Regions from separate parts of the Bacillus sp. PK6-013 genome, predicted to be linked through region 4. Evidence: riboswitches for the same ligand, from Rfam matches in the RefSeq annotation. Region 4 holds a riboswitch; each other region holds the start of a gene.

Region 1 (7,989 bases), 340 kb from region 4:
ATAGCAGGCTGACAATTTCAGAATATAAAAAGCGGCAGAGACCGTTTTTGATGTCTGCCGCGATATTTTTCATTTTTATTGCGGGACTACAGTTCCAACCCTGCATTGGATATCTTTTGATATGCAAAATGGTTGGTCGGTCCGTGGCCGGCTCCGAAATCAAGGCTGTGTGCAACCGCTTCGTGGACGAAAGCCTCAGCGATGCTGAAAGCTCCTTGAATGCCGTTTCCTTTCGCTGTTTGCGCGGTAAGAGCGGCGGCAAATGTGCAGCCTGTTCCATGGGTATTTTTCGTCTTAATATAGGTGTTCGTTTTTTCCGTGAACACCTCTCCATCGAAGAGGAGATCGGTTACTTTGCCATCCTCGGGCTGATGCCCTCCCTTGATGATAATGTTGCGGACGCCCATTTCATGCAATTCACGAGCCGCTTTTTTGCGGTCTTCCATTGTTTGAATGCTTCTCCCTGTCAGCACTTCGGCTTCGGGTATGTTCGGCGTTACCGCATAAGCAAGCGGAAGCAAGTGCCGTTTCAATGTTTCAACTGCTTCCTCATTCAATAGTGAAGCGCCGCCTTTGGCGATCATGACAGGATCGACAATCACACGTTTAAGCTCGTATGTTGCAATTTTTTCAGCAATGACCTCAATCATCTCCGCGCTCCACAGCATCCCTGTTTTCACGGCGTCAGGTTTTAAATCTTCCGCCACTGCATCAATCTGCGTGCCGAGTGCTTCCGGAGATAGCGGGTAGACGCCGTGAACCCCTGTTGTATTTTGCGCAGTGACCGCTGTCAAAGCCGTCATGCCAAAGACGCCAAGCTCCTGAAATGTTTTAATGTCGGCTTGAATGCCGGCGCCGCCTCCTGAATCCGACCCGGCGATTGTTAATGCTTTGTATATGCTCATGATGTTTGCACTCCCTTCGGCCTTTAGCCAATCCACCTGTGATATATCGTTTTCGCGCGATTGATATCGTTCGTTCCGTGAATCAAAGCGCGTCCGTCCCGAAAAATCACGAACTTAAAATCCTCCGTACGGCAAGATAATAAATAAGGATTTCCCGTCACATCCAAACCGGCTTTTTTTAATCTGGCGGCAAGCGGCTCCAGCTCCGGCGGCTGTTCCGCGGCCGGCCTGATCTGAACCGTTTGTCTGCCGCAAAGAACGGCTGCTTTTGTTTCGTTTTCAGCTGAAAGAAACGGAAACTCGCCTTTTCCGCACGTCGGACACGAGCCATGTTTAAGCGCGTCAGCCCGGACTTCAGAGCGCTCATTTGTCCAAATATCAAATGAGCGAAGCATTCCTGACGGTTCATGCCCTGTCAGCAGCTTCAGGGCATCTGTTACCTGGTAAGCGGCAACCTGCTGAACAACCGGACCGATCACCCCTGCTGTGTCGCACGTCATGGTATTCGCGGGCAAATGCCCCAAAAGACAGTGAAGGCACGGCGTTTTCCCCGGAATGACGGTATATGTGATGCCATAGCTTGCGACACACGCGCCGTACAGAAAAGGGATGCCTAACTTGACCGCCGCATCGTTCATGATCAGCCGCGTTTCAAAATTATCGGTCGCATCGACGATCAGGGACGCTTTCTCCGCAAGCTCGAGCGCTTTTTCCGCGGTAACATCTGCTACAATGCCGGTCACTTGAACAGAGCTGTTGATCAGGCGCAGCCTTTTTTCGGCAGCGGCTGCCTTTGGCATATGATCAACCACATCCTGTTCCGTATAGAGCTGCTGCCGCTGGAGATTGCTCCATTCCACATAATCCCTGTCGGCAATCGTCAGCGAACCGACTCCGGCCCTCACCAGCATTTCTGCGCTGGCCGCGCCCAATGCCCCCGCACCGATCACCAGGACGCGGGCGCGACTTAATTTTTCCTGGCCGTCCGGTCCGATCGGGTGAAAAAGCTCCTGTCTTGAATACCTGCCTGTCAAATCGTCAACTTCCCTTCTTCAGGACTGCTGGCGATGCCGTAGTTCTTTTCCGGAATTCGTCCAGCAAGGTATCCGAGTCTGCCCGCTTCAACGGCGAGCTTCATAGCCTTCGCCATTTGGACCGGATCTTTCGCCCCGCTCACTGCCGTGTTCAAAAGCACTCCGTCAGCGCCGAGTTCCATTGCGTATGCCGCATCTTTCGGAGAACCGATTCCGGCATCCACGATTACGGGAACTTTAGCCTGTTCAATGATGAACGACAGGTTAAGCGGGTTGACGATTCCCTGTCCCGAACCGATTGGAGAGGCCCCGGGCATAATGGCGTGTACGCCGAGCTCTTCAAGCTTTCTCGCAAGGACGACATCGTCCGATGTATACGGCAGCACAATGAAGCCTTCTTCAAGCAAGGCTTCTGACGCCTTCAGCGTTTCTACCGGGTCAGGCAGAAGCGAACGGTCACAGCCGATCACTTCGACTTTGATCATGTCGCAAAGACCGCTCGCTTTAGCAAGCTTGGCGATCCGGACGGCTTCCTCAGCCGTTTTTGCTCCGGCCGTATTCGGCAAAAGCGTATAACGGCTTAAATCAAGCTGCTCCAAAAAATTAGGCTGAGACTCTTCAAAAATATTCATCCGTCTGACGGCAAAGGTCAGGATCTCCGATTCAGATGCACTGACAGCCTCTTTTTGAATTTCAAATGACGGATACTTCCCTGTGCCGAGCAATAATCTTGATGAGAATTGACGATCTGCGATTTTTAACATAACGGTTTATCCCCCTCCGACAAAATGAACGATTTCGATGACATCGTGTTCTTCCAGTTTGACTGTTTGATATTGGTCTTTTCCGATAATCTGCCTGTTTCTTTCAACAACGACAACACGATTTTCCAAACTGTAGGATGCGAGCAAATCGTAAATCGTGCCGCCGTCATCTCTCCACTCTATTTTCCGGCCGTTGAGCTGAATGTTCACCTGTGCACAGCCTCCTTTCGCTCCGCTTTAAACGCCTCGGCCCACTCTGTTTTGACCGGATTGCCGAGGATCATGTCAGCTATCATCTCACCGGTTGCAGGTGCCAGGAGGATGCCGTTTCTGAAATGTCCGGCAGCAAACAATATCCGGTCATTTTCAGGGTGTCTGCCGATATATGGATTGCCATCCCCTGTTTCCGGGCGCAATCCGGCCCAGCATTGGTCGATGTTCATGGATTCAATGTCAGGGAGCATCGACTTGGCCTTTCGGATCAACTCCTCGATTCCGCCAAGTTCCGGCTGTTCATTCCAATCCCCGGGCTTCATTGTCGCGCCGACGACAAGCTTTCCGCTATGGCGCGGAACGATGTAGCAATGATCATGGTAAAGCGTCCTCGTCAAAGGGATGCCGTCATTCCACACAGACAGGCACTCCCCTTTGACAGGATAAAAGCTTTTGTCTATGCCGATCTGTTTAAAGAAAGCACCGCTCCACACACCGCTTGCAATGACAACGTGCTCCGCCTCCGCGGTGCATGAAGCAGCAGTGACGCGGACGGCCCCCGCTTCAGATTCGATCGATAAAACGGGGGTAAACTCGAAGACCTCGGCACCGAGAATCCGGGCCCCCCTGGCAAATGCCCTGCACACTGCGGCCGGTTCGACATGGATGTCGTCCCGAATGAAATTAGCGCCGAGAATCCCTTTTCCGGCATGCGGTTCCAGCTCATATACTTCAGCGGCTTCAAGCCATTCCACTGAATCCAGTGCAGCCATTTGCATCAGGTGTTCGCGGTCGCTTTCTGAAAATGCCAGCTTTAATATCCCTCCGTCATGCTTTCTGATATCGATGCCGCTTAAGTCTTTCAATTCGCCCGTCAGCCGCTGATAGGCTTTTTGGCTGGCTCTGGCAAATTCGAAAAAGGTACCGGGTTTATCGCATTCCGCATGGGCGCCGAGCATGCCCGCCGCCGCGCTCGTCGCTTTTTTGCCGACTTCTCCGCTTTCAAACACGGCCGTTTTTTTCCCCGCTTTCGCAAGATGGTAAGCGATGGATGTCCCGATGATGCCTCCGCCGATCACGATCGTATCATAGCGCTTTCTCATATGAATCTCCCTTCGCGAGACAGGCAAGCCGCGCGGCCGCCTCATCCGGTCTGTCATGAGAAAAGATCCCCGACATCACGGCGATGCCGTCTGCCATTTTGACTTCCGCCAGTCGTTGTTCGGTAATACCCCCGATCGCAATGACCGGAATGCGGACAGCCGCCTTCACTTCAGCCAGACTGAGAGCTCCTCTTCCTTTCCGGCCCTTTTTACAGTCCGTTTCAAAAATGTGGCCGAACAGCACGTAATCTGCACCTTCAGTTTCAGCCTGAACCGCTTCTTCTGGCGAATGGACGGACTTTCCGATTTTCAAATGCGGAAAACGGCTCCTCACACTTTTGACGGAAAAGCCGTGTGAAGGCAGCTGAACCCGGTGAATGTGATGAAACAAAGCGATATCAACCCTGTCGTTGATGATCAGTTTCCGCTTATCAACCCCTTCTTTGGCAAGGCGGTCGATTAAACTTGATATTTCACTTACTTTTTTTGATCTTTCCCTGATATGGATAAAGTCAACGGCATTTTGAATCGAGATGATTTTTGCAGCAAGCTCTTCCACAGAGTGCTTGTCATCGGTGATCGCGTGCAGATGCAAGCTGATCCACCCCGCTTTTTGACCAGCTTTCTTTTTGGTAGGCCATATCCCAGAAGCTGTATTCGTAGAAGCTGGAGATGACGAAGTTCTCCTTCATCTTCGCGCGCGTTTTCTCATCGGCGTTTTCAGCCAGCTCATCGAAGCGGTTGATCTGTTCTGTCACAAGTTCTTTAAACCAGTCGCCTCCGTATGTCGCGATCCATTCCTGATAAATCGCGCTGTCAGGCCTGCACGTTTTTAACGTTTCGCCGACGTCATAATAGAGCCAATAGCAAGGAAGCAAAGCGGCCAGTATTTCCGCAAAACTGCCGCTCACGACAGAACGGTACATATGCGATGTGTACGCATACGCTGTCGGCGACGGCTGAAACGACTCCAGTTCTTCCTTTGTGATTCCCAATAGATCGGTGAATTTCCTATGGAGCGACATCTCGGCTTCATATGTGCCTTTCGCGTGTTCAGCCATCCGGCTTGTCGTATATAAATCGCGAGCATATGCCGCACCAAAGGATTGGACTTTGGCAAAGTGGGTCAAATAGTAGGAATCCTGCATGACATAGTATTTAAATCGATCAACCGGAAGTGTGCCGTCTCCAATCCCTTGAATAAACGGATGGACAAAACTGCCTTCCCACCATTTTGCAGCGCTGTTTCGGCATTCTTCTGAAAACTTCATTTCGAGGCTCCTCCTTCGATTCTGAACATAAAAAAACCACTTTCCCGCAAGGAAAGTGGTTTGGAATTTGCATAAATACATACTCAAATACCGTGCCACTTCCCTACGCAGGTTTGAACCTGTTCAGGTTATGAGGGTCTAAAAGTCACACTTTTATCTCAGCCCTTATCAAGGACTCCCCTAGTGGAAAACATTTCTTGTTCATTCAGTTTATACTTTTATCTTATCACGAATTGCAAAATGGTCAAGCATCAGTCTCCAAGCGTTTTTCTCAATTCCGCAATATATTCGCGCGAACCGGTGGCGATCAGCCTGTCACCCAATTGCAGCCTTGTATCCCCGTGGGGCACGATGCTGTCCACCCCGCGGAAAATTCGGACGAAGATAACATCTCCCGTAAACGGAAACTCCCTTAACAGAACACCGTCAAATCGCTCATTGCTCATATTGATCTGATACAGCGACGCATCCTGGTTCGTCAGGAGTTTCATAACGCCAGGCGCCTCGATAAGCGCGCGCAGCAGCGTTTTTGTAGAAAGCAGAATAGAGAATGTATCAATTCCGTTATCTTTCAGTCTGGATTCGGCGTCTGGAGAATCTGCGCTGGCGATAATTCTCGCGACTTTCTGCTCCTTCGCAAAAAGCGCGATCCCTGTATTGCGCTCTTCGCTGCCAGTGGCCACGACGAGTATATCCGTTTGGAAAACGCCGAATGATTGAAGCGTCTCGTATTCATAATCAGGCAAAACTTCAACATCAAACACCGGATCCGCCAGATTTTCTTCCTTTTTTTCCTGCCGGACATGCAGGATTCTGACGTGATAATCTTCCGGAGAAAGTTCGAGCGTGACTGGCAGCGTCATTTGATTTGCGCCGATAAAGGTGATCGTCTTTTTCTCTTTTTCGCTTTCCGTTTTCGGCATTAATTTTTTAAAGCCGGTCGGTGTGATGATGCATGTAATGACAGCGACCAGAATCAGCGCGCCGGACATCTGCGCGTCAATGACGCCGATGCGCTCGCCGATCGTTGTCGCCGCGATCACCAAAGAAAGCGTGGAAGTCAGGAGAAAACCGGAAGCCAGCACGGTTTTCATGTCATACCACTTTTTCAAAAACAGCACCGGAACGACTTTGCTGATTAACAGAGCCACAAACAGAAGCGGGATCATCACTAAAATTTTCGGATTGCCAAACAGTGACCAAATGTCCAATTTGACGCCTGTCATCACAAAGAAGATCGGGATGAGGAATCCGTATCCGAATGAATCGAGCTGCTGAACGAGCTCCTTGTTCGGCGAAAGCAGCGAAACAAGCACCCCGGCCAAAAACGCGCCAAGTATGTTTTCTGCACCGAGCGACTCGGACAGCGCCACAAGTACGATGATCAGCGTAAATATCGCCCTTGTGCCGATCTGGATCGTTCCTTTTGACAGCACTTCGACAAAAGGCCGCTTTTTAAATATCCTTCCGAACAGGTATAAAACGACGCCGGCGGCAAATAAGATCATCAGCAGCCACATATTGCTGTTTTCGTCCCCGTAGATTGAGGCGAACACTGCAAGCAGAATCATCGTGACAAGATCGGCAATGACGGCGACAAGCAAAATAATCTGGCCGATATTTGTCTTCATGAGACGCTCTTCTTTCAGCGTCGGAACGACAACCCCGAGCGAAATTGTCGAAATGATCAGCGTCATTAAAAAGGCGTTGTCAATAAATCCTGCCATGACAAAGCTGTAAGAAAGGCCGAGCGATAAAATAAAGACGGCAATAAAGATGACCGAAGCCGTTTTAAATGTATTCGGCGCTTCCTTTCCGCTTGGAAGCAGCTGCTTTTTCTTTCCTTTTTCAAATGCGGAAAAATCGATTTCAAGCCCGCTTAAAAACATTAAAAAGATAAATCCGAGCATCGATAAAGTTTCGAGCCATGTATCGTGCTGGGCGACCAGATCGAACCCGCTTTTTCCGATAATAAGACCCATGATAATTTCAGCGACAACCACCGGTATGCTTAACCTGAAACGGTGCAGCAGGATGGGCGTTAAAAATGCGATAATCAGTACGACAACTAAAGATGAGACAGATGTGTGCTCCATAAACTGGTACCTCCTCTAAAACCGGTTTCCGGGTATGATTAGCGTTCCCTTTTTTAAAAATAAAAGGGACATCTTTTTAGACATTTTCATGTGGGAAAAGAACCGTCTGAACTCTTTTCTCACAGGTGTAAAAATCGATTTTAACAATGCTCGCTCAGAAAAAAAAGTAATATGCCTGATTTTCTCCGGCGAAAGTCGCTGAAGCTTGATTTATATATGGACTGGGCAATGTATATACATACGCAGACAGGAGGCAGAAAACGCATGAAATATGATGTAATCGGCGATATTCACGGGTGCTATGACGAAATGATTGCGCTGATTGAAAAGCTCGGTTACTCGCTGTCATCGGGGTTTCCCGTTCATCCGGAAAACAGAACACTTGTCTTTCTCGGGGATTTAACAGACAGAGGGCCAAAATCGCTGGAGGTCGTTGAATTTGTAGGACGGGCCGTTGAAGAAGGAGCTGTGCGATATGTGCCCGGCAATCACTGCAATAAGCTGTACCGTTTTTTCAAAGGCAATCCGGTGAAGCTGCAGCACGGGCTGGAGACGACGGCGGCGGAATACAGAAACCTTCCGAAACATAAACAGAAGGATATC
Region 2 (7,989 bases), 2.0 Mb from region 4:
CCGATTTTTTCGGTTTTTTCGATCGCTTCTTTTAATAATACTTCACTTTCGGAGAACTTAAATTGGTCAATATAATTGAGCCCGATCAGCATTTTGCAGTTGATGACCCGCTTGGCATACCCGTCATACCCTTGAAAGATGCCGGAGGCAATGTTGATGTGATGAATCGACAGCCATGTCGCTTTTAAGTTGTAATACAAAACACCGATTTTATAATGAAATTCAGCTTTTTCAATTTCATTTTGAATGACGCTCAGTCTTTTTTCCGCTATTCTGAAAAAATTGAGCGCTTCTGTATGGTTTTGCTTGTAGTCCTCATAAATCCCTTTAAACAGGTAAAAATAATAATTCAGCTTGTCGTCCGTACTTTTTGGATCTTTGTCTTGAAAACTGATGGCCTCCAATTTTTCGGTGGAAGATTGGGAGATATCTTCAAGAAGGAGCCTTAAGCGAAAATCGAGCATTTGATAATAGAGTAGAACGTCATGATCTTCTTCCATTTTTTCAATTGCTTTATCTATGTCATCTTTCATTTCGATTGAGCCTGAAATGTCTCTTTTTTTCATCAGTATGTACCAGTCGTTGAGCATATTGGCGACTTCTTGTGAAGCCACGGCTTTGGCCATTCTCTTCCCTCCAATCTTTGTGAATTTTTTGTAAATTGAAGTTCTATTAATCATAGCATAAACTGCTGCCGTCTGTGAATAACGCTGAAATGCAAGTTCGCCGGTGAAAAGTTCATTTCTGAAATTAAATCGTCATTTTCCAAAAAAAGTGCGCGAAAAAAGCGAAAACCGCGCCAAGCGGAATACAGGAGATCATTGCGGTTCCGTTGACCAGCCCGTCAGCTCCGCTTATTTTCAGGGCTTCCCGGTAGCCTATTAAAAAGTGGATGATCGATAGGACGTAACATAAGAGCATCATATAGTAAGGGTTCATTTGCATACCTCCTCTATTCGCTTTACTATATTACATTCAATAGAGGCGAAGATTATGCCTGTTTAAACAGGAAAAAGAACAAAATATTATAGACGAAAAGATTTTCAATTACAATACATGTTTTTAAAAATATTTCCACTATAATCAAAATGAAAGATAAATTTAGGGGGTCATAAGAAATGAAAAAAAGGCTGATGTCACTATTGGTCTGCATCCTGGTTTTAGTGCCGGCAGCTGGTGCTTTTGCCGCGCCGAAACAGGCCGAGCTTCAAGAGTATCTTGAAGAAATAGGAATGACAGAAAAAGAATTGGAAGCTTATTTACAGGATACATATGATGAAAGTTTAAAAGATTTTGAGTCGGTGGAAGAGTTGAAAGATTTTTTAGGGGAAAGACTGACTAATCAACTTTTGGCATCCTATTTAAAAGAATACGGATTGAGCGAAAAAGAAGCGGCTGACCTTTTTGTTGAAAATGGCTATATGGAAAGCGGCCAAAACATTCTCGACGTGTTTATGTTTGAATACGAATTGGACGATGCGCTTTTCACTGTGACATATGAAGAAGACGATTTTCAGATCGGGAACCTGTTTCAAGAATTGGGTGTGGATGATCAGGAGTGGGAAAGGCTCGTGAATCATCTCCGAAAGGTGCGCGATAAAAATCCAAACCTTGAAAATGATTTGATGGCTCTTGGAGAACGTCTTGAAGCGGTAGCCGATTTCGAGTCTGTATCAGAGCTCTCAGCTCAGGATATCGCTGAAATGCTATCCATTTTAAACGATCTTCAGAAGACGCTTGAAGTGAAAACAAAATACTATCTTGTTAAAGACGGAAAGAAAAAAGAAGTGTCTTTGACAACGCTTGTCAGCGCGGAAGATCTGAAGGGAGCAAGCCTTCTGGTGGAAGTATACGATCTGCAAGGCAACTTCATTTTGGATGTATTGCTGACGCCTGACATGATCGGATCTGATTTAATTCATGATACAGGGTCAAAAGTGAAGCAAACCCAAACGGCTGTCAAACATGATTCAAAGCCATCTCATGTGAAAAAGACGGTTAAAGGTGCAAAGCTTCCAAAGACAGCCGGGCATTACGCGGAATGGTCGATCTTAGGCGCCGTTCTGATGTTTGGCGGATTCTTCATGATCAGAAGGCTTCGCAAAGCGGCTTAACATGTCACTTCCCATTCTAATTATGTAGAGAATGGGAAGTTTTTATAAGGAGTGAAAGGAAATTAAGGCACATCGAAAAAAAATCATCTGGCTCGCAGCTATTGTGATGGTTGTGTGCGGCGCTTATTTTACAACAACGAATGTGTTCAAGTTAATGCACGGCTACGCTCTTTTTTCATTTCAGCAGATGAAAGAAGAAGAAAAGCCTGAAAGACCTCCGATTCAGACGGCGAAAAAAGAAAAAACGGTGATTGATCAAACATTTGAAACCGGGGAGAAAATCGGCGATCTTGTCATTCCGAAAATCAATGCAAGGATTCCTATATATCACGGGACAGATGAAGACGAGCTGCAAAAAGGCGTGGGCCATTTCGCTGGTTCCGTTCTGCCTGGAGAAGATGACAACTCGGTTTTATCAGGCCACCGGGATACGGTTTTCCGAAAACTCGGCCGAGTGGGGAAGGGCGATCAGTTAATTGTTGAAGCTTCCTACGGAACTTTTACATACAAAGTGAAAAAGGTGCGGATCGTGGATGCGGATGACCGGACGGTGATTGTACCAAAGCCGAGAGCAACATTGACGGTTTCCACCTGCTATCCTTTTGACTTTATCGGTTCAGCACCGGAGCGGTATATATTGGTCGCAGATTTGATTAAATCATAAAAAAACAGCGGAATCTCAGGCGAGTCCGCTGTTTTTTTATGCTATCTCATGTCTGATCTGTTTTCCAGGAGTTTTGGCGCGGTTAGCAGCAGTAAACAAAGGACAATTGTGCAGACAATGAAAGACGGAAGCATATATGTTCCATTATATACCAAGGAATAAATCCATACCGGAGTGCCTTCAGGCGCATAGTTTCCAAAAAAGACAGCGCCGCTGATGACATGAGCGAGAAATTTCAGTCCGCTTCCGAGAAAGACGGCCAGCGTAACATAGAAAATGATCTTTCCTTTTTGTTTCTCGATTGAAGCGTTTCTGATCGATCCGGCAAAAAAGCCGCCGATACCCGCGGCCGTAGGCGCGATAAAATAATCAAGAAGAAGCTGCAGAGGATGATAAACGTAAAATCCTCCAGTGACAAACTGAAGCAATCCGGCTAAAAACCCGGTTGCCAGCCCTGCCTTCAGCCCCCATCTAAAGGAAATCAGGAAGATCGGAATCATCATGACTGCGATTGAACCGCCTTGAGGCATTTTTAAAAACATTCCGGACACCATATCAAGTATAAGTGCTATTCCTGTCATAAACGCAATTTCAATCAGCTGTACAAGTTGTTTAGATTGATTCATCATAACCCTCACTTTTGATGAACAAAGGGATACTGGACTTCTTTCCCAATAAAAAAAGCAATGCGGGGAAGGAGTAGGAAAGTTTTCCACGCACTGCTTTGGATGCAATTAGAAATGACTTTGCCACATCCCTACGCCAGCGTTAACTAACAGGTTCAAAGGGTCAGAACGGTCGTTCACTCTCAGCCTCGAGGCTCCCCTTGTGGTCATCAAGTTATTTAGTTATATTCTACTATACTAAAAAAAGAAACGGACGACAAGCTGATTTTTCGAAAAATTTTGCTTAATTTCTCCAATATGTAGCAATGCAAACATCTTTTCCTTTATAATAGAACGTATTCGTACGTACAAGATCAGTAAAGGGTTGATCTGATGAGTGAACCTACAAAATACAGCATGGTGAAAAATAAAATTAAATCGTGGATATATGAAGGCAAAGTGAAGCCGGGGGAAAAAATTCATTCGGAAAACGAATTGATGAAAATATTTGATGTAAGCAGGCACACGATCCGGCAAGCGATTGGCGACCTTGTTCATGAAGGGCTTTTATACAGAGAGCAGGGCTCAGGGACGTATTGCTCTCACCGTCTTCAGCTTTCTGAAAAAGGAAGGGAAAGAAATAAGATGATCGGGGTTATTACGACTTACCTTTCAGATTACATTTTTCCTTCTATTATAAGAGGAATCGAATCGTCACTGTCCAGCGAAGGATACACCCTTGTCGTCGCGAGCACCAATAATGACATTGAAAAAGAAAAACAATGCCTTGTGAATATGCTCGATAAAAAAATTGCTGGGTTGATCGTGGAGCCGACGAAAACAGGAAGCTTTAACCCGAATTTAAGTTACTATCTGACGCTTGAACAACATCATATTCCGTATTTGATGATCAACCAATTTTATCAGGAGCTAAATCCGCCCCATTTCATTTTGGATGATGAACACGGCGGCTTTATCGCCACTGAGCATTTGATTAAACTCGGCCATGAAAAAGTGTTCGGTTTCTTTAAACAGGACGATATGCAGGGCGCCAACCGGATGAAAGGATTTATCCGTGCTTTCAGAGAAAACGGCTTGTCGTTTTACCCTGAAATGGTCGTGACGTACACAACAGAGAACAAAAAACAAAAAACGATAGCTGAAGCCAGGAAGCGGCTTTCTTCATCAGACCGTCCGACTGCCATATTCTGCTATAATGACGAGATAGCGCTTTTGGTGTTGGATGTCGTGAGGGAATTCGGTTTGAAAGTGCCGGAAGACATTTCGATTGTCGGATATGACAACTCACATTTGAGCGAGGCATCTGAAGTGAAGCTGACGTCAGTCACTCATCCGAAAATGCAGATGGGGATTGAGGCGGCAAAATGGATGATTGCCAAAGTTGAGGGACGCAACACGAATCAGCTTGAACATTCCACCGTCTACAAACCTGAACTGGTTGTCAGACATTCGACCGCCAAGCTGAAAAGGTAGGCTGCACAATCTTTATCCGCCAACCAGCGTGAATGAAAATGAGAAGAATATATATTCTGTTACAAAGCTCCGGAATGAGGAGCTTTTTATTCAAGTAAAAGCTGATAACGGAGAGTTTAATGTCATCCTCGAAGCTTTGGACCATGTGCAGCTTTAGTAAATCAATTTTTAAAGACCGCTGTATACTTTTATATAGAAGAAAGCAGTAAGAAGAAATAAATGCTGTCAACTGCCTGAGGTCGAGATGATCAGGAATCATCTGAGTCCAAATCATTTGATTATTATTTTTTTAAAAAAGCTATTGTGAAAAACGAAAATAGATGTTATATTAGTATCCGCCCCTAAAAAGGAGGCTTTATAAAAACAACTTCGAAAATCTTTTGAAAAAAGTTGTTGACATTCACGATGATAGAATGTTATATTAGTAAAGTCGCTTCTTCGAGAGGCGGAAATGATCTTTGAAAACTAAACAAGACAAAACGTACCTGTTAATTCATTAAATAAATCGCACACATGTTGTGCGTAGTCATTATCAAACTTCATGGAGAGTTTGATCCTGGCTCAGGACGAACGCTGGCGGCGTGCCTAATACATGCAAGTCGAGCGGACAGATGGGAGCTTGCTCCCTGATGTCAGCGGCGGACGGGTGAGTAACACGTGGGTAACCTGCCTGTAAGACTGGGATAACTCCGGGAAACCGGGGCTAATACCGGATGCTTGATTGAACCGCATGGTTCAATTATAAAAGGTGGCTTTTAGCTACCACTTACAGATGGACCCGCGGCGCATTAGCTAGTTGGTGAGGTAACGGCTCACCAAGGCGACGATGCGTAGCCGACCTGAGAGGGTGATCGGCCACACTGGGACTGAGACACGGCCCAGACTCCTACGGGAGGCAGCAGTAGGGAATCTTCCGCAATGGACGAAAGTCTGACGGAGCAACGCCGCGTGAGTGATGAAGGTTTTCGGATCGTAAAACTCTGTTGTTAGGGAAGAACAAGTACCGTTCGAATAGGGCGGTACCTTGACGGTACCTAACCAGAAAGCCACGGCTAACTACGTGCCAGCAGCCGCGGTAATACGTAGGTGGCAAGCGTTGTCCGGAATTATTGGGCGTAAAGCGCGCGCAGGCGGTTTCTTAAGTCTGATGTGAAAGCCCCCGGCTCAACCGGGGAGGGTCATTGGAAACTGGGGAACTTGAGTGCAGAAGAGGAGAGTGGAATTCCACGTGTAGCGGTGAAATGCGTAGAGATGTGGAGGAACACCAGTGGCGAAGGCGACTCTCTGGTCTGTAACTGACGCTGAGGCGCGAAAGCGTGGGGAGCGAACAGGATTAGATACCCTGGTAGTCCACGCCGTAAACGATGAGTGCTAAGTGTTAGAGGGTTTCCGCCCTTTAGTGCTGCAGCAAACGCATTAAGCACTCCGCCTGGGGAGTACGGTCGCAAGACTGAAACTCAAAGGAATTGACGGGGGCCCGCACAAGCGGTGGAGCATGTGGTTTAATTCGAAGCAACGCGAAGAACCTTACCAGGTCTTGACATCCTCTGACAACCCTAGAGATAGGGCTTCCCCTTCGGGGGCAGAGTGACAGGTGGTGCATGGTTGTCGTCAGCTCGTGTCGTGAGATGTTGGGTTAAGTCCCGCAACGAGCGCAACCCTTGATCTTAGTTGCCAGCATTCAGTTGGGCACTCTAAGGTGACTGCCGGTGACAAACCGGAGGAAGGTGGGGATGACGTCAAATCATCATGCCCCTTATGACCTGGGCTACACACGTGCTACAATGGACAGAACAAAGGGCAGCGAAGCCGCGAGGCTAAGCCAATCCCACAAATCTGTTCTCAGTTCGGATCGCAGTCTGCAACTCGACTGCGTGAAGCTGGAATCGCTAGTAATCGCGGATCAGCATGCCGCGGTGAATACGTTCCCGGGCCTTGTACACACCGCCCGTCACACCACGAGAGTTTGTAACACCCGAAGTCGGTGAGGTAACCTTTTGGAGCCAGCCGCCGAAGGTGGGACAGATGATTGGGGTGAAGTCGTAACAAGGTAGCCGTATCGGAAGGTGCGGCTGGATCACCTCCTTTCTAAGGATATTATACGGAATATAAGACCTTGCGGTCTTATAGACAGGTGCGTTTAGATCTTGTTTAGTTTTGAAGGATCATTCCTTCAGACATAGGAGCACCTGCTAAATGCGCCACATCCTGTGGCAACGCATGTGTTAGCACATCCTATGCGTTGTTCTTTGAAAACTAGATAACAGTAGACATCACATTCAATTAGTAAGCAAGATATCACGTAGTGATTCTTTTTAACGGTTAAGTTAGAAAGGGCGCACGGTGGATGCCTTGGCACTAGGAGCCGATGAAGGACGGGACGAACACCGATATGCTTCGGGGAGCTGTAAGCAAGCTTTGATCCGGAGATTTCCGAATGGGGAAACCCACTGCTCGTAATGGAGCAGTATCCATATCTGAATTCATAGGATATGAGAAGGCAGACCCGGGGAACTGAAACATCTAAGTACCCGGAGGAAGAGAAAGCAAATGCGATTCCCTGAGTAGCGGCGAGCGAAACGGGAACAGCCCAAACCAAGAGGCTTGCCTCTTGGGGTTGTAGGACACTCTGTACGGAGTTACAAAAGAACGAGGTAGATGAAGAGGCCTGGAAAGGCCCGCCATAGGAGGTAACAGCCCTGTAGTCAAAACTTCGTTCTCTCCTGAGTGGATCCTGAGTACGGCGGAACACGTGAAATTCCGTCGGAATCCGGGAGGACCATCTCCCAAGGCTAAATACTCCCTAGTGACCGATAGTGAACCAGTACCGTGAGGGAAAGGTGAAAAGCACCCCGGAAGGGGAGTGAAAGAGATCCTGAAACCGTGTGCCTACAAGTAGTCAGAGCCCGTTAATGGGTGATGGCGTGCCTTTTGTAGAATGAACCGGCGAGTTACGATCCCGTGCAAGGTTAAGTTTGAAAAGACGGAGCCGCAGCGAAAGCGAGTCTGAATAGGGCGCATGAGTACGTGGTCGTAGACCCGAAACCAGGTGATCTACCCATGTCCAGGGTGAAGTTCAGGTAACACTGAATGGAGGCCCGAACCCACGCAC
Region 3 (7,989 bases), 1.2 Mb from region 4:
ATGACAGGGACGATCCCCCAGTGAATGCCGAAGATGACAAGGATTTGCCATAAGGCCGCGATAATCGCTCCTGCCAGAATCGGGCTGAAATCAAAAACGGACAGAATCGCCGCCGCAATCCCGTTTCCTGTGTAAACACCGAGCGGTCCGAATACGATCAAAGTTAACGGCACCATCACCGTCAGGCATAATAAAGGGGTGATAAAGTTCTTCACGCTTTCATGAATAAAGCGCATACATAATCTTTCAAGATAGCTCATTACAAATACGGCAAGGATAATCGGGATAACGGTCGACGTATAATTCATCAAGACGACCGGAATGCCGAAAAACTCCGTCTGGGCGCCGCTGTTTTTCAGTTCGAGTATCGTTGGATAGATCAGCGCCCCGGCAATCGTCAGCGCTATGAACGGGTTCGCTCCAAATTTTTTGGCGGCCGTAACGGCGAGCAGCAAAGGCAGGAAATAAAACAGGCTGTCGGCTGCCGCGTATAGAATCGTATATGTCGTCTCTTCCGGCGAGAGCCAGCCGGCGTTTGTGCAAATCAAAAGCAGGCCTTTTAAAATCCCCGCTCCTGCCATGACGCCGAGCAGCGGAGTGAAAATGCTAGATACGATATCTACTAATCTACCGGTGAGGCTTCCTTTCTCTTTTTGGCTGTGATCGGCCGCAGAACCTTCCAACAGTTGAGAGATCCGGCCGATTTCTTTATAGACTTCAGGAACGTTATTGCCGATAACGACTTGAAATTGTCCGCCGCTCTCCACTACGGTTACCACGCCATCCGTATTTTCAAGCGCTTCCCTGTCTGCTTTGGAACGATCTTTCAGTTTGAAGCGAAGCCTTGTCGCGCAATGGACAAGCGATACAACGTTCTTCTCCCCGCCGACGCGCTCCAGAATTTCTTTTGCCATTGATTGAACATCCATCGTTGATCATCTCCTGTCTCTCCTAAAGCCCTATCAAGCTGTTAAAAAATAAAAAACCTAAACTAAAGCCTGTACAAAGAAGGCTTAGTTTAGGTTTTGCCTGCCGAACAGTAACAATCCCGTTTTAAGACATCAAGTAAATAAAAAAACCTAAATCACTGTGAAACAAGGGCATAAGAGTGCCGCTTCACAGTCATTTAGGTTTTGCCTGCATGATCAGTAACAATCCTAACAACCTGTATAAGTTGATGTAAGTAAAAAGTAGCATACATTTATCCAATTGTCAACGCTTTCATTTTAGCATCATCCTCTATTTTTGATGAACGACCCGCTCGATATGAATCGTCAAATACAGAAGCTCTTCGTTTGTCAGCTGATGACCGTATTCTTTTTCGATGTACTGTCTGATTTTATTAGTGCAGACATACGCGTCGCGGTACTTATTTTTGACGGTTTCAAATAAAAAGTCGTCCCGGCTTTCCATATAGGCTCCGCTGAACAGCCGCTGCGCGAAAAATTTCAAATGGGTAATGAAGCGGTAATAGTGAAGCGATTCTTCATCAAAATCGATATGAAAGTGATATTTGACGATGCTTAAAATCTCCTGCATGACTTTCGTAATATTGACGATGTTCGGCATTTCTTCATTCAGCTCGGCGTTTACGATATGGAGTGCGATAAAAGCGGCTTCATCCTCCGGAAGAGCTGTCCCCGTCTTCTTTTCAATGATGGCCAGCGCCTCTTTGCCGATGGCGAACTCATCTTTATACAGCCGTTTTGTCTCCCAAAGCAGGGCGTTTTTAATATCCAGACCCTTTTTATGCCGTTCGACGGCGAAATGAATATGGTCGGTCAGCGAGACATAAATGCTGTCATTCAGCTTCTTGCCGAGCTTTAATTTCGCATAGGAGATAATTTCTTCAGACATTTCCATAAATTCGATCGGAATTTCGTCCAACAGCGTCTTAAATCTTTCTGATACATCTTTATTATCAAGCCTGAAAATCTTCTCGATTCTCGATTCATCCACCGCTTCCCCAGGCTTTTTTTGAAAAGCGATTCCCCTGCCCATGACCACTAATTCCTGACCCTGTTCATTTAAAACACTGATCACATTGTTGTTGATCACTTTGGCAATTTTCACATCGCGCCACTCCCATCTTGTAAGGGGATTTTTTATATTTCTTTTTTCATATGGTACACATTGATTGTACAATCTTTTTGGCCTAGGTCAATATGTTTCAGTCAACGTCCGAAATATTTACATTTTACAGAATGCCCGATTTATAAAAAAAGAGCCGCAGTGCGGCCCTGTAAAAAACCCTCTTAAAAAATGAGCAAAATTCCCGCTGTGACTGACGCCAGACCCGCAAAATAAACGAAGTCTTTTCCGGAAAGCCGCGCTGTTTGATAGTAGGTGCGGTCTTTTGCACCGGTAAACCCTCTCGCTTCCATGGCAACGGCGATTCTTTCCGACTTGCGGATGCCTTGCGAAAACAAAGGCAGCGCATAGCGAATAAACGCCTTCCAGCTGTTTTTTTGCTTATAGCCCCTGATTTTGTGCGCCGCCTTCATTTGCGAAAGCTCAGACTGAAAAAGCGGGACAAAACGGAAGCCGGCCAGCAAGCCATAAGCCCATTTAGGCGACAGCCTGCATTGATGAACCAGGCTCATAATAAACTGCGTCAAATCGGTTGTTGATGTAAACAAAAGACCGTATGTGACAAACCCGAGCATCCGGAGCGCGATTGTCAGCCCATTGCCGACGCTTTCCTCGGTGACGCGGAACCAGGCCCATTCCCAAATCGTTTCCTCGCCTTTTCCAAAAGCGGCCATCATCCAAAAGACGAGAATAAAAAAGACGAGATAAGGCAACAGCCGCTTACTTAAATAAGACAAAGTCCATCCCCCGAAAAAAATTCCGATGGCAACCGCAAACAGCCAAATGAATAGAGTCGGTTTCGGATTTGAAACAAACATGAGCAAGCACATGACCAGGAGGTGGGAAAAGAGCTTGGCGCTCGGGTTCAATGCCGAAAGAAGTGAACCATTGCTTTTCATACGGGAACCCTCTCCTTTCTTTCATGCATGAACCGGTAATGAAGCGGCGGTATCAATGAAAAGCGGCGGACGAGGCCTTGATCAGAAAATAATCGATACGGCGTTCCTTGAAATGCCGCTTTCCCTTGATGAAACACGATGACACGGCCGGAATGCTCATCTACGATGTCCATGTCGTGCGTCACCATCACAATCGTCGTTCCCCGTTCCTGCCGTTCCTTTAACCGCTTGATTAATTCTTGCGCCGTCCTTTCGTCCTGACCGAATGTCGGCTCGTCAAGCAGCAGCAGATCCTGGTCAAACAAAAGCATTGTCGCAACGCTTAAACGCCGTTTCTGCCCGAGGCTTAATGTAAAGGGGTGCGCTTTTTGATGAGCGTCAAGTCCGAATTCCCGCAGCAATTCAGCCGTTTTCTTTTCGACCCGGTCCTCCGGCCATCCCCGCTGCCTCGCCCCGAACGCGATCTCGTCAAACACCGTGTCCCGAATAAATTGAAGCTCGGGATTTTGAAAAACAAAGCCGGCCTTCTCATAGAGCGTACGGTCGGACCATTTCTTCAGCTCCCGATCCTCAAGATAAAGGCGCCCTTTTTTGACGGCTTCAAGCCTGATCAGACTTTTTAAAAACGTACTCTTTCCGCTCCCGTTCTCGCCGATGACCGAAATCCATTCTCCCCTTGGAATCTCAAGGGTGATGCCGTCGGCAACGATCTTTTTCCGATAGCCGATCGCCGCGTCGTCTGCGCGGATCAATATGTCTCTGTCAGCTGTAGGCCTGTTTTTCGCCTCCTCCTCTTTCATTTTCAATGTAGAAGAGAGCTTGACGGCGAGCGGATGATCATCTTGTGTGATGACATCTTCCCATACCGCAGGGTACAGTTTCGGCTGCCAGATGCCCGCCGCTTTCATCTCCGGCTGAAAATGTTTCACGATTTCTTCCGGCTTTCCGTCAGCGATGATCTGTCCCTTTCCATTGAAAAGAATGACGCGGTCCATCCACTCGATACAGCCGTCCAGCACGTGTTCGACGAACACCATCGTCTGTCCGCTTTTTCGTGAAACGTTACGAAGCAAGGCAAAGATGTCTTTCCGGCTGGCCGGGTCCAGCTGCGCCGTCGGCTCGTCAAAAAACAGCACTTCAGGCTCCAGAGCGAGCAGGCACGCTAATGCCAGTCTCTGCTTCATACCGCCTGACAAGGTTTCGATCGGCGTTTTCTTATCTATCTTTAATCCGACTTGCTCCATCAGCTCCGAGATGATGCCGTCCATATCTTTTGGGGAGACAGACCGGTTTTCTAGGCTAAAAGCGATTTCCTCATCAACATGAAGCATGCAGAACTGCGAATCCGGATCCTGAAACATAACGCCGGCGCTCTTTCTGCGATTGACCTCTCCGCTGACCTCAGCTTCGACATGTTCAGGAATGATGCCGGAAAGCACGGACAACAGTGTCGATTTGCCGCTTCCGCTCGGACCGAGTATCAGCACTTTCTCTCCCTGCCCAATCGACAGCGAGACCCGGTCTAGGACTGTTTCAGGACGATGATAAAAACGGACGGAAAGGTTACTGCATCCGAGAAATGAACGCATCGGCATCATCCTTCTTCCGCTGTTCCTTCATGATCTCATACTGATTCAGGACGCCCGTTTTCGCAAGCGCTTCGACAACGGCTTTTGCCAGCCAGCCGCCGAGTACAATGCCGCTGATGATTTGGATGATAAGCGTCATGATCAGCGTTTGCGTCGTATAGTAGGCAAAACCGTTCGCCATCAGGCTGTATGTCATGCTTCCGACCGCGGCAAGCGCACCGGAAAGCATAAGGGTAAACAAGTTGTAACGCTTATAGCGAAAGATCGCAAAAGCGATTTCCGCACCGGCTCCCTGGAACACACCGATTAATAATGCTGACAGTCCAAAGTGGCTTCCGGTCAGCAGTTCGACCGCCGCAGCTGCCGTCTCGGCAATCAGCGCCGCACCCGGTTTACGGATGATATAAGCGACAATCGGGCTGGCGATCACCCAAATGCCGAACATAAAGTTCGCTCCGACAGGCCCGACAATAGCTGAAACAGGGATCCACAAGGTGGACCATCCTAAGTAAATGACGCCGCATGCAACGGACAAGATCACTGCCATCACGACTTCTTTCATGTTCCAATTCATCGTCTCACCGCCTCCATTTCCACAGGCCAATCTTCAACTGTATAAGCCATCTCCCAAAAGCCGTATTCAAGCTGACAGCTTTGCAAAAAAAGCTCCTTCATTTTTTCTTTTTCAGCCTTGCCCGCTGTTTCGGCCCATTCATCCAGGCGGGCGCAAAACTTCGTCGTGATTGAATCGGTTCGGTCTCCGTAAAAACAGATCCAGTCATAAAATGGATGCGACGGGTCAGGCTGAACGTCCATCATCAGTTTTTTTCCGATCTCCCAATATGTCCACGGACAAGGCAGCAAGACGGCTAATATCTCTCCCAGCGTGCCTTCGTGCGCCGCCGTCAGCATATGGCGGATATAATGATGGGCAGAAGGCGCAAGCGGATAGCCCTGCAGAGATTCATACTCCACCCCCGCGGCCCGGCACAGGTTGTTGTGCGGGTGCACTTCGCTGTTTAATACAAATGAAATCTGCTCATGAAACATCTCCATGTCTTTCCGGTTTTGACACTTGGAAATTGCAATTCCGTAGATTTGAATAAAAGCGTTCAAATACTCGTAATCTTGCTTCACATAATGAATAAGCTGCTCCTTTTTCAGCTTGCCGGACGCCAGTCCCAATACAAACGGATGCTCAAAAATGGCTTCAAAAATAGGGTCTGCCTCACGGCGAAGTTCTGCAGAAAAACTCATGTAGATAGCCTCCTCAGCAATCGGTTTTATAAGGAAGGCACAGGGGGAGCGAGCCGCTTTTTACGCAAAAAAGCCGCCCCAAAATGGAGCGGCCTTTGTATGATGAAATCATAAAGACACCGGCTCCACTTCCCTACGCTAGTATGAACTAGATCAGGTTCAAAGGGTCCAAGATCGCTTCTTGTCTCAGCCGGCTTACGGCTCCCCTAGTGGACTTCCTATTACATTAACTTTTACTCTACACATCAATGATTATGATGTCAACCTGAGTTTTTCAGTTTTATTCTTGTATAGAACCGCCGGGTTTCATCCAGAAGATGCAGCGGGTAAAAATATTTATGGAAAAATGTTAATTTTCTGAAACCTTTTGCAGGCTTGTTCGTCTAATATAGTGAAGACAAAAAAATTTGGAGGGGATATTTATGATGATGTTTATCTTGATTTTGACAATGGCTGTGTATTTGTTCTATTCTTTCAGCAAAGACAACCGGCCGGCCAAAAGAAACAACAAGAATCATCAGACACTGACTGTTATTAGGGAAAACCCTTTTACCGCCCCTTCCAATGATGTCAATTGCTAACTTGATAGACAACAAGCAAGCCGCCCCATGACGGGCGGCTTTTTACGTTTTTAGGATTGAAATTGTTCCGCTTCAGTCGATCCCTTCAGTGCAGTGGTTGATGAAGTCCCGCCTGTCACAACCTGGGCGACTTCATCAAAGTAGCTCGTTCCGACTTCGCGCTGATGCCTTGTCGCCGTATAGCCGTGGACTTCGCTGGCAAACTCGGCCTGCTGCAGATCAGAATACGCCGCCATTCCGCGGTGCTTATATTGGCGGGCCAATTCAAACATGCCGTGGTTTAAGGCGTGGAAGCCTGCCAGTGTGACAAATTGAAATTTATAGCCCATTTCACTGAGCTGTTTCTGGAAGTTCAAGATGGTGTTGTCATCCAGTTTGGCCTTCCAGTTGAACGAAGGGGAGCAGTTGTAGGCGAGCAGTTTGCCCGGGAATTTTTCATGGATCGCCTGTGCAAACCGGCGGGCTTCTTCAATATTCGGCTCAGACGTTTCACACCAGATCAAATCAGCATACGGCGCATACGCCAAACCTCTCGCAATCGCCTGATCAAGACCCGGCTTTGTTTTGAAGAACCCTTCCGCTGTTCGCTCTCCCGTCAAAAACGGCGCATCATATGAATCGACGTCGCTTGTGATCAGGTCGGCCGCATTCGCGTCCGTACGGGCAATAAGAATGGTCGGGACTCCCATCACGTCTGCGGCGAGGCGCGCGGCAATCAAATTACGCACCGCCGTTTGCGTCGGAAGCAGCACTTTCCCGCCCAAATGCCCGCACTTTTTCTCAGACGACAACTGGTCTTCAAAGTGAACTCCCGCGGCGCCGGCTTCAATCATACCTTTCATCAGCTCGAACACATTCAGCTGTCCGCCGAAGCCTGCTTCAGCATCGGCCACAATCGGAGCAAACCAATCGATGTCTTCTTTTCCTTCCATATGGTGAATTTGATCGGCGCGCTGCAGCGTACGGTTGATTTTTTTGACAACTTCCGGCACGCTGTTTGCCGGATAAAGGCTTTGGTCAGGATACATGCTCCCTGACAAATTGGCATCGGCCGCCACCTGCCAACCGCTTAAATAAATCGCTTTCAATCCGGCTTTTACTTGCTGCATGGCTTGATTTCCGGTCAAAGCGCCCAGCGCCGGCACGAAGTCCTCTGTGTGGAGAAGCTTCCACAGCTTTTCGGCGCCGCGCCTTGCAATCGTGTATTCAATCTCAAGCGTGCCCCTCAACCGAATGACGTCAGCCGCCTGATACGGCCTTGTGATCCCTTTCCAGCGTTCTTCATGCTCCCAGCTTTTTGCGAGTTGTTTTTCTTTCAGCATCGCACATTCCCCCATCATATTTTTTCATAAGCGGGTATCGTTAGAAATTCCGCGAATTCATCATCCAAAATCAGCTGTTCAAATAACTGTCCGGCCTCTTCGAACCGGCCGCTCCGAAAATGTTCTATGCCGGCTTCTTCGAAGATTTTCTGCATTTCTTCCTCTTTCATCATCTTGACCATTTCGGCGTTGACTTTCCGGCCATCGTCAAGAACCCCTTTCGGATGGCGAATCCATTGCCAAAGCTGGG
Region 4 (7,989 bases):
TTACATTGCATTTGGAAACATGGGGATGACGAATGTTCAGAAGTGGATCCCCGGATTTTCTTTTAAAGGACCTGAATGGGAGAGATACGAAGGCGTCTTCTTGGCAAATGTCATGCAAGATCATGCTATTACAGCTCCTTACAATAAACAGGAATACTTCTACACAGTCACTGGTTCTTATATTACCGCTGTTCCTAAAACGGCAAAAGTGCTTGCGGTGATTGCTGATGAAGATCACTTCTTCAAGGCAGGCTGGTGGCCTGGACATGATGCTGCCAAAGGAAAGATTATGGCTTTCACGTATAAAGATAACAACAAGAACTTAACTGTTTTCGCTAACGATCTAACCAATGACGATCATCCGCAGCATCAATATCGGTTGCTGGCGAATTCGATTTTCAATGCCGGTCCCGGAAAAACCGAAAATGCTCCATCATCAAAACGATGAGAGGCTGGACAGCTGAAGTGCAAGCGGCTCCTGCAGTGGAGGTGTCTCGTCTAAACAGCTGGATAGACAAGCTTTGGAACGAACATTGAACCATCGTTAGCAGTGCCATGATTTTAGATCATGCTGCCTTTCTTTTGAAGGGCAGTTTTTTCGTGTCTGACGGGTCTTCATCGGTTGCTTTGCTTCTAGTCAAAGGGCAGGAAGCTTCCGTAAGTGCCTGCTTTTCATATGCGGCCATATGCTTCCAGCCTTTCTTGAATCCTCCCCATTTTTTTATGCAGAAACTTAAGGTTAAAAAAGACGATAAGTGTTCCGGATAGGGCTGATAAGATCATTGCAGGAAAACTGAATTTTTCTATCTCTGCGGCAGCGGTCAGCAGATAGCAACAAAATGGCAGCATAAAGATCGACGTTAATATGCCGGGTACATAATGTTTAAATCTGAACCATAGGACGATGTGAACAAGGAAATGAACAGTAAAAGCAAAAAAGAAACCAAACCAGATAATATATTGATTAAAATAAATACTGAGAACAGTTACACCAACAGCTAGTATAAATTCTTCGAGCACAGCGCAAACAAAAGAAGCGGTTTTGGCATGTCCGAATGGAGCTTTTTTCAGTTGTTTCAGTTTGCTTCGATATCTTTTGCCCCATGCCTCGACCATCACCATCTCTTCAAAATCATGCAGTATAAATAATATCGGCAGCATCCAAGCCATAAATTGCATGTTTTCCATTTACATTCCCCCTCTTATGTGCCACAATTGTGACATTTCATAGAGAACAAAGTCAATGAGCCAACGAAAAGTGCTACATTGCCATAAAAAGCGCGACAGGAGAGAGAATATGAAGCAAATGCCCTCAAAAACAGCTCAGCAATCTAAAAGCTGGCTGACGCTATCATTGTTGGAGCTTATGAAGGAAAAAAGCTTTTCAGACATCACCATTACAGAGATAGCGGAAAAAGCGCAGCTTGACAGAAGAACATTTTATCGGCATTTCCATTCAAAAAAAGATATATTAGACCGCTATTTTGAGCAGCTTTGCAGTGAGTATTCCAATTACATTGTTCAGGAAAAACATATTGACTTATCCAGTCTTGGACATGCATACTTCAACTTTTGGAGCCGACATGCCGATTTTTTACAAGCCCTTCATCAGAACCATTTGTTTTATTTGATTGTTGAGAAATATAATGAACTTCTACCGGATCTTCATAAAAAATTTAAAGAAGAAACCTTTCATTTTAAAAGCAAAATCGACTTGGAGTACGGGCTTTCATTCAGCGCAGGGGGCTTTTGGAACATCCTTTCAAAATGGTTTGAGAGAGGCCGGAAGGAAACTCCTGAAGAAATGAGTCATATTCTGCAAGGAATAGTAGATTCATTTTTAAACAAGCAAGCTATCGAAAGGTGATCTCATGTTGGTATATGAGTGCTTTAAGCGTTTAGCCTTCTTTCTTAATTTCTGCTTGTGCTTACGGCCAATCTTCGGTACCGTTAATGCAAAGACCCTTGTAATATAGAGAACAGGAGTGAGGTCGTTGTTGAATACGGTGAAGATCAGAGGGGTGGCCATCGGAGAAGGAGCCCCGAAAATTTGCGTGCCGCTCATCGGAAAAACGCATGAACAATTGAAAGAAGAAGCTGCTTTTCTTCTATCGATTAATCCGGATCTTGCCGAATGGCGGGCGGATTTTTTTGAGGATGTCGAAGACGTTGACAAAGTGAAAAAGGTATTGGCTGACATCCGGGAGATCTTAAAGGATATCCCGTTGATATTTACATTTCGCAGCGCGGAGGAAGGCGGCGAAAAAGAAGTCAGTAAGGAATTTTACTTTTCCTTGAATCATGCCGTAGTCAAAACAGGGCTGGCAGATGTGATTGATGTCGAGCTGTTCAATGAAGAGCATCATGTGGAAAAACTGGTTCAAGCGGCTCATATGCAGCATGTCTTTGTCATTATATCCAACCACGATTTCGGGAAGACGCCGAGAGCGGAAGAGATCGTTTCCCGTCTCCGAAAAGCCCAGGATCTTGGCGCCGATTTCCCTAAGATCGCGGTGATGCCTGAAACACCGGCAGATGTGCTGGTGTTGCTTGAGGCGACTCATATGATGCATGAGCGGTATGCGAAGCGGCCGATTATCACGATGTCGATGGCCGGAAAAGGCTTGATCAGCCGGCTCGCCGGAGAGGTATTTGGCTCGGCCGTGACGTTCGGCGCAGCGAAAAAAGCATCCGCACCTGGCCAAATTGAGGCGACGGATTTGAAACATATACTTGATGTGCTTCATCGCAATTTATAATAATTGGGTGTGCCGCTATAGTGAAAAAGATTCATATATTTTTCCATCCTTTTCACTTGCCAAATCGGTGTGTTACGATAAAAAATGAATTGAATAGCTTTACTAGGGGTGCCCGACTGCGGGCTGAGAGAGAAACATGTGTTTCTTAACCCTTTGGACCTGATCTGGTTCGTACCAGCGTGGGGAAGTAAAAAGGATTCGGGAGAAGATGGGGAATGGGTATGGTCCGTCTGTCTTCCAGTGATTTTACTGACTGTAAAACCAGGTTCATCATATGATCCTGGTTTTTTTGTGCTGGTGCTGTTCCGGAGTTTCGTCCTGATCAATTTTTTAGAGGGGAAGGATTTTTACATGAAACAGGAGTCAGTACAGCAAAAAAACATCTCGATTATGTCAAGTTTTTCAGGGAGCCGCAAAGTGTATGTCGAAGGGGCGCGACCTGACATTCAAGTGCCGATGAGAGAAATTTCGCTAAGTCCGACGACGGGTTCATTTGGCGCCGAAGAAAATCAGCCTGTCCGCGTCTACGACACGAGCGGTCCCTATACGGACGCGAATGCAGAGGTTGATATTCTTAAGGGGCTGAAACCTTTGCGGGCGACCTGGATCAGGGAGCGCAGCGATACCGAAGAATATGAAGGCAGAGAAATCAGACCGGAGGATAACGGCTATAAAAGCAAAGAGAAAGCGAGCAACAGCTATCCAGGGTTGAAACGAAAACCGCTGCGCGCGAAAAAAAGTCAAAATGTCACCCAGCTGCATTACGCAAGAAAGGGGATCATTACGCCCGAGATGGAATTTATCGCGATCCGAGAGCATGTATCTCCCGAATTTGTTCGTGATGAAGTGGCAAGCGGACGGGCGATTATTCCGTCAAACATCAACCATCCGGAAAGCGAACCGATGATTATCGGCCGCAACTTCCACGTGAAAATCAATGCCAACATCGGCAATTCCGCTGTCACCTCTTCGATTGAAGAAGAAGTAGAAAAAATGACATGGGCCATCCGCTGGGGCGCCGATACGATGATGGACTTGTCCACAGGTAAAGATATTCATACAACGAGGGAGTGGATCATCCGCAATTGTCCAGTTCCTGTAGGGACTGTGCCAATTTATCAGGCGCTTGAAAAAGTAAACGGCGTCGCGGAAGATCTCACTTGGGAGATTTACCGCGATACATTAATCGAGCAGGCTGAGCAAGGCGTTGATTATTTTACGATTCATGCCGGCGTCCTTCTTCGGTATGTGCCGCTGACGGCAAAGCGCGTCACTGGAATCGTATCCCGCGGCGGGGCAATTATGGCGCAATGGTGTTTGGCTCATCATGAGGAAAGCTTTCTGTACACGCATTTTGAAGAGATTTGCGAGATTATGAAAACATACGATATCGCATTTTCGCTCGGGGACGGCCTTCGGCCCGGCTCGATTGCGGATGCGAATGATGAGGCCCAATTTGCCGAATTGGAGACGCTCGGCGAGCTGACGGAAATCGCCTGGAAGCATGATGTTCAAGTGATGATCGAAGGACCGGGACACGTGCCGATGCATAAAATTAAAGAGAATGTCGACAAGCAGATGGAAATTTGCAAAGAGGCGCCGTTTTACACGCTCGGCCCGCTGACGACCGATATTGCACCGGGCTACGATCATATTACATCGGCAATCGGAGCGGCGATGATCGGCTGGTACGGCACGGCCATGCTTTGCTATGTGACGCCGAAGGAGCATTTGGGACTGCCGAACAAAGACGATGTCCGCGAAGGCGTCATAACATACAAAATCGCGGCCCATGCGGCTGACCTTGCCAAAGGGCACCCCGGCGCGCAAATCCGCGATGACGCGCTTTCCAAGGCGCGCTTTGAATTCCGCTGGCGGGACCAGTTCAATTTGTCGCTCGATCCGGAAAGAGCGCTTGAATACCATGATGAAACCCTTCCGGCGGAAGGCGCCAAAACGGCACACTTTTGTTCAATGTGCGGGCCTAAATTTTGCAGTATGAGAATTTCCCAGGATATTCGCGACTATGCCAAGGAAAACGATCTTGATGAACAAAAGGCTATTCAAAAAGGATTGGAAGAGAAGGCGAAGGAATTTAAAAAAGCAGGCGGCAGCATTTACAGTTAAAAACGGGCAATACTGCAGATGAAAGGGGAACCTTTCATCTGTTTTTTTATAATATGGGGTTGACAGGTCGGAATAATATGAATTAGTATGTTGTTTAATATTTCGGAAAATTTCATCAGCGCTGATCGGTCAACCGAAGGCTCTTATCTCAATTGGGATAAGAGTTTTTTATTTTCAGTTTAGAAAAGAAAGGGGAACAGGATGTCTTTATCAATTCGTGTAAAAGAAAAAGCATTTGGAAACGGCAGCCTTAAAACAAGCGTGCTTCAAGACGTGAAACTGACGGTCGAAAACGGCGAATTTCTGACTGTCATCGGTCCAAGCGGATGCGGGAAAAGCACGCTCTTAAAAATCGCTGCCGGTCTTGACGGGAATTATGAAGGGCGAATCAGCATGAACGGAAGAGAAATCAAGGACCCGGGGATTCATCAAGGTTTTATCTTTCAGGAGCATCGGCTTTTTCCATGGCTGACGGTCGAGCAAAATATCGCCGCAGATTTAAGCCTGAAAGAACCGGCGGTGCGAAAAAAAGTCGATGAATTGATTGAAACGGTGCGGCTGAAAGGCGCGGAGAAACAGTATCCACGCGAGCTGTCCGGAGGTATGTCGCAGCGGGTCGCGATTGCCAGGGCTTTGCTCAGGGAGCCTGAGATTTTGCTGCTTGATGAACCCTTCGGCGCCTTGGACGCCTTTACGAGAAAGCATCTCCAGGATGTTCTGACAGACATTTGGCGAGAAAAGAAGATGACGATGATCCTCGTGACGCACGATATTGACGAATCGGTTTATTTAGCCAACCGGGTCGCGATTCTTACCGCAAAGCCGGGGAGAATCCACAAGCTGATTCCGGTCGATCTGCCATTTCCGCGCAGCAGAACATCGCCCGTTTTTCAATCAATCAGACAAAAAGTGCTGAAAGAATTCGAGACAACGGAAACATTCAGCTTTCAGGAAGGTTCAGGGATTTGAGCAGAAAGGAGCGGAAAAACGTGAAAAAATGGCCGTTGTATATGCTGGGCTGCCTGATGCTTCTTGCGGGCTGTTCAGCAGCCCAATCAAGCGGAGGGGGCGGAGATTTAAAAGAGATCAACATCGGAGTGCAGCAAAGCTTAAGCCCGTTGCTCCTTGCGAAAGAAAAAGGCTGGTTTGAAAAAGAGTTCGCAAAAGAAGGGATTCAAGTGAAATGGACAGAGTTTCAAAGCGGTCCGCCGCAGTTTGAAGGTCTTGCCGCAGGTAAACTTGATTTTTCCCAGGTTGGAAATTCACCGGTGATCGCAGGGCAGGCGGCTGGCATTGATTTTAAAGAAATCGGTCTTTCGCAAGACGGTTTAAAGGCGAACGGCATTCTTGTGAAAAAAGGGAGCGGCATCGATGACATAAAAGATTTGAAAGGAAAGAAGGTGGCGGTGGCAAAAGGCAGCAGCGGGTTCGATTTTCTGTATAAAGTGATCGATAAAGCAGGTCTGGAGCCAACAGACGTCAACATCATTCAGCTTCAGCCTGACGAAGCCATACCGGCATTTGACAGCGGCGCGATTGATGCATGGTCGATTTGGGAGCCGTTTTTGTCCCTTAAAACGATCAAAAGTGACGCGGCAATATTGGTTGACGGGGAACAAATCGACAAGTATTCCCCGGGTTTTACGCTTGTACGAAGCGAATTTGCCGAGAAGTATCCGGATGAGGTGATCCGTTTTCTGAAGGTGTATGACAAGGCCGTGAAATGGCATAAAAACCATAAGAAAGAAGCGGTTGAAGCGTATGCGAAAATTAAAAATCTCGACAAAAAGGTCGTTGAAAACGTGCTGAATAACACCGAACCGTTAAATGAGCCGATCACAGACCGCATTATTGAAACGCAGCAGGAGACTGCCGATTTTCAATTCAAATTAAAAGCGATTAACAAAGAGATTGATGTAAAAGAAGTGGTTGACAATTCATTTATTAAAAAAGCGCTGAAAGGAGGAGATGACAAATGAGGGCTGTTTCATCAAGCACCCCCTCGATCCAGCCGAAAGCAGGCGCAAAACTGAGACCGGCCGCTTTTCGGCTGGCATGGGGGAAGGGAATTGTATTACCTGTGATATTGATTTTATTATGGCAGCTTGTCGGGACATTTGAGCTCATATCAAAAACCGTGCTTCCGGCTCCTTTAGATATATTGCTTACATTTCGGGATCTCATCGTATCAGGAGAGCTTTTCACTCATTTAGGCATCAGCATTCAGCGCGCCGCGCTCGGCTTTTTCCTGGGAGCCGGACTCGGGCTCCTGCTGGGGCTTGTAATCGGCTTTTCAAAAATCGCCGAGGATTATCTCGATCCCTCTCTGCAAATGCTGAGAACCGTTCCGCATCTCGCCGTCACGCCGCTGTTTATCTTATGGTTCGGTTTCGACGAACTGTCAAAGGTGCTCTTGATCGCGCTCGGCGCCTTCTTCCCGGTATATATCAACACATTTTCAGGAATCAGGGGCGTCGATTCGAAACTGTTCGATGTGGCGAGAGTATTGGAGTTCCATTGGCTGAAGCAGGTGACTAAGCTGATTCTTCCCGCGTCGCTTCCGAACATCCTCTTAGGCATCCGCCTGTCGCTCGGTGTTTCGTGGCTAGGCCTTGTTGTTGCGGAACTGATGGGATCAAGCGCGGGAGTCGGCTATATGATTATGGATGCCAGACAGTTTTCACAAACCGATAAGGTGTTTGTCGGAATTTTGATTTTCGCTGCCGTCGGCAAGCTGACGGATTCATTCGTCAGAATTCTGGAGAAAAAGTGCCTTGGCTGGAGAAACAGCTATCAAGGTAATCAAAAGTAAAGGGGAGATCTTTTTGGACATTTTATGGTTTATTCCTACTCATGGGGACGGACGTTATCTCGGCACAGACACGGGAGGCAGAGCCGCAGATCACACCTATTTTCAGCAGGTAGCGCAAGCGGCTGACCGGCTTGGGTATACAGGGGTTCTTTTGCCGACGGGAAGATCGTGCGAAGATCCGTGGATTACCGCCGCCGCTCTGGCGTCAGTCACGAAAAATCTGAAGTTTTTAGTCGCTGTAAGACCCGGTTTGATGCAGCCGTCGGTTGCGGCGCGGATGGCTTCCACATT

What was found. A riboswitch is a leader RNA that binds a small molecule or an ion and turns the genes downstream of it on or off. The one in region 4 is predicted to bind thiamine pyrophosphate.
Region 1: another riboswitch for thiamine pyrophosphate. It lies ahead of tenA (thiaminase II); the one in region 4 lies ahead of thiC (phosphomethylpyrimidine synthase ThiC).
Region 2: another riboswitch for thiamine pyrophosphate. It lies ahead of thiT (energy-coupled thiamine transporter ThiT); the one in region 4 lies ahead of thiC (phosphomethylpyrimidine synthase ThiC).
Region 3: another riboswitch for thiamine pyrophosphate. It lies ahead of tenA (thiaminase II); the one in region 4 lies ahead of thiC (phosphomethylpyrimidine synthase ThiC).

Annotation. Positions count from the first base shown of each region.
Region 1 is NZ_CP096417.1:2,961,024-2,969,012, forward strand. Features, by position in the region: gene thiD (bifunctional hydroxymethylpyrimidine kinase/phosphomethylpyrimidine kinase) at 87-905, opposite strand; gene M1E03_RS15035 (thiazole biosynthesis adenylyltransferase ThiF) at 929-1,939, opposite strand; gene M1E03_RS15040 (thiazole synthase) at 1,936-2,703, opposite strand; gene thiS (sulfur carrier protein ThiS) at 2,710-2,913, opposite strand; gene thiO (glycine oxidase ThiO) at 2,910-4,019, opposite strand; gene tenI (thiazole tautomerase TenI) at 4,003-4,614, opposite strand; gene tenA (thiaminase II) at 4,589-5,290, opposite strand; TPP riboswitch at 5,374-5,482, opposite strand; gene M1E03_RS15065 (monovalent cation:proton antiporter family protein) at 5,542-7,386, opposite strand; gene prpE (bis(5'-nucleosyl)-tetraphosphatase PrpE) at 7,651-7,989, shown strand, end outside.
Region 2 is NZ_CP096417.1:1,050,411-1,058,399, forward strand. Features, by position in the region: gene M1E03_RS05270 (response regulator aspartate phosphatase) at 1-626, opposite strand, end outside; gene M1E03_RS05275 (hypothetical protein) at 751-939, opposite strand; gene M1E03_RS05280 (processed acidic surface protein) at 1,119-2,114, shown strand; gene M1E03_RS05285 (class D sortase) at 2,221-2,778, shown strand; gene thiT (energy-coupled thiamine transporter ThiT) at 2,820-3,404, opposite strand; TPP riboswitch at 3,516-3,615, opposite strand; gene M1E03_RS05295 (GntR family transcriptional regulator) at 3,777-4,877, shown strand; rRNA gene M1E03_RS05300 (16S ribosomal RNA) at 5,416-6,965, shown strand; rRNA gene M1E03_RS05305 (23S ribosomal RNA) at 7,198-7,989, shown strand, end outside.
Region 3 is NZ_CP096417.1:169,844-177,832, reverse strand. Features, by position in the region: gene M1E03_RS00870 (PTS beta-glucoside transporter subunit IIBCA) at 1-929, opposite strand, end outside; gene licT (BglG family transcription antiterminator LicT) at 1,240-2,073, opposite strand; gene M1E03_RS00860 (energy-coupling factor transporter transmembrane component T family protein) at 2,256-2,990, opposite strand; gene M1E03_RS00855 (ABC transporter ATP-binding protein) at 2,987-4,579, opposite strand; gene M1E03_RS00850 (ECF transporter S component) at 4,554-5,153, opposite strand; gene tenA (thiaminase II) at 5,150-5,836, opposite strand; TPP riboswitch at 5,950-6,054, opposite strand; gene M1E03_RS00840 (hypothetical protein) at 6,259-6,417, shown strand; gene aceA (isocitrate lyase) at 6,468-7,739, opposite strand; gene aceB (malate synthase A) at 7,754-7,989, opposite strand, start outside.
Region 4 is NZ_CP096417.1:3,296,860-3,304,848, reverse strand. Features, by position in the region: gene M1E03_RS16745 (M14 family metallopeptidase) at 1-448, shown strand, start outside; gene M1E03_RS16740 (HXXEE domain-containing protein) at 673-1,188, opposite strand; gene M1E03_RS16735 (TetR/AcrR family transcriptional regulator) at 1,298-1,867, shown strand; gene aroD (type I 3-dehydroquinate dehydratase) at 1,995-2,759, shown strand; TPP riboswitch at 2,854-2,962, shown strand; gene thiC (phosphomethylpyrimidine synthase ThiC) at 3,111-4,886, shown strand; gene M1E03_RS16720 (ABC transporter ATP-binding protein) at 5,088-5,855, shown strand; gene M1E03_RS16715 (aliphatic sulfonate ABC transporter substrate-binding protein) at 5,897-6,865, shown strand; gene M1E03_RS16710 (ABC transporter permease) at 6,862-7,698, shown strand; partial or broken gene ssuD (FMNH2-dependent alkanesulfonate monooxygenase) at 7,712-7,989, shown strand, end outside.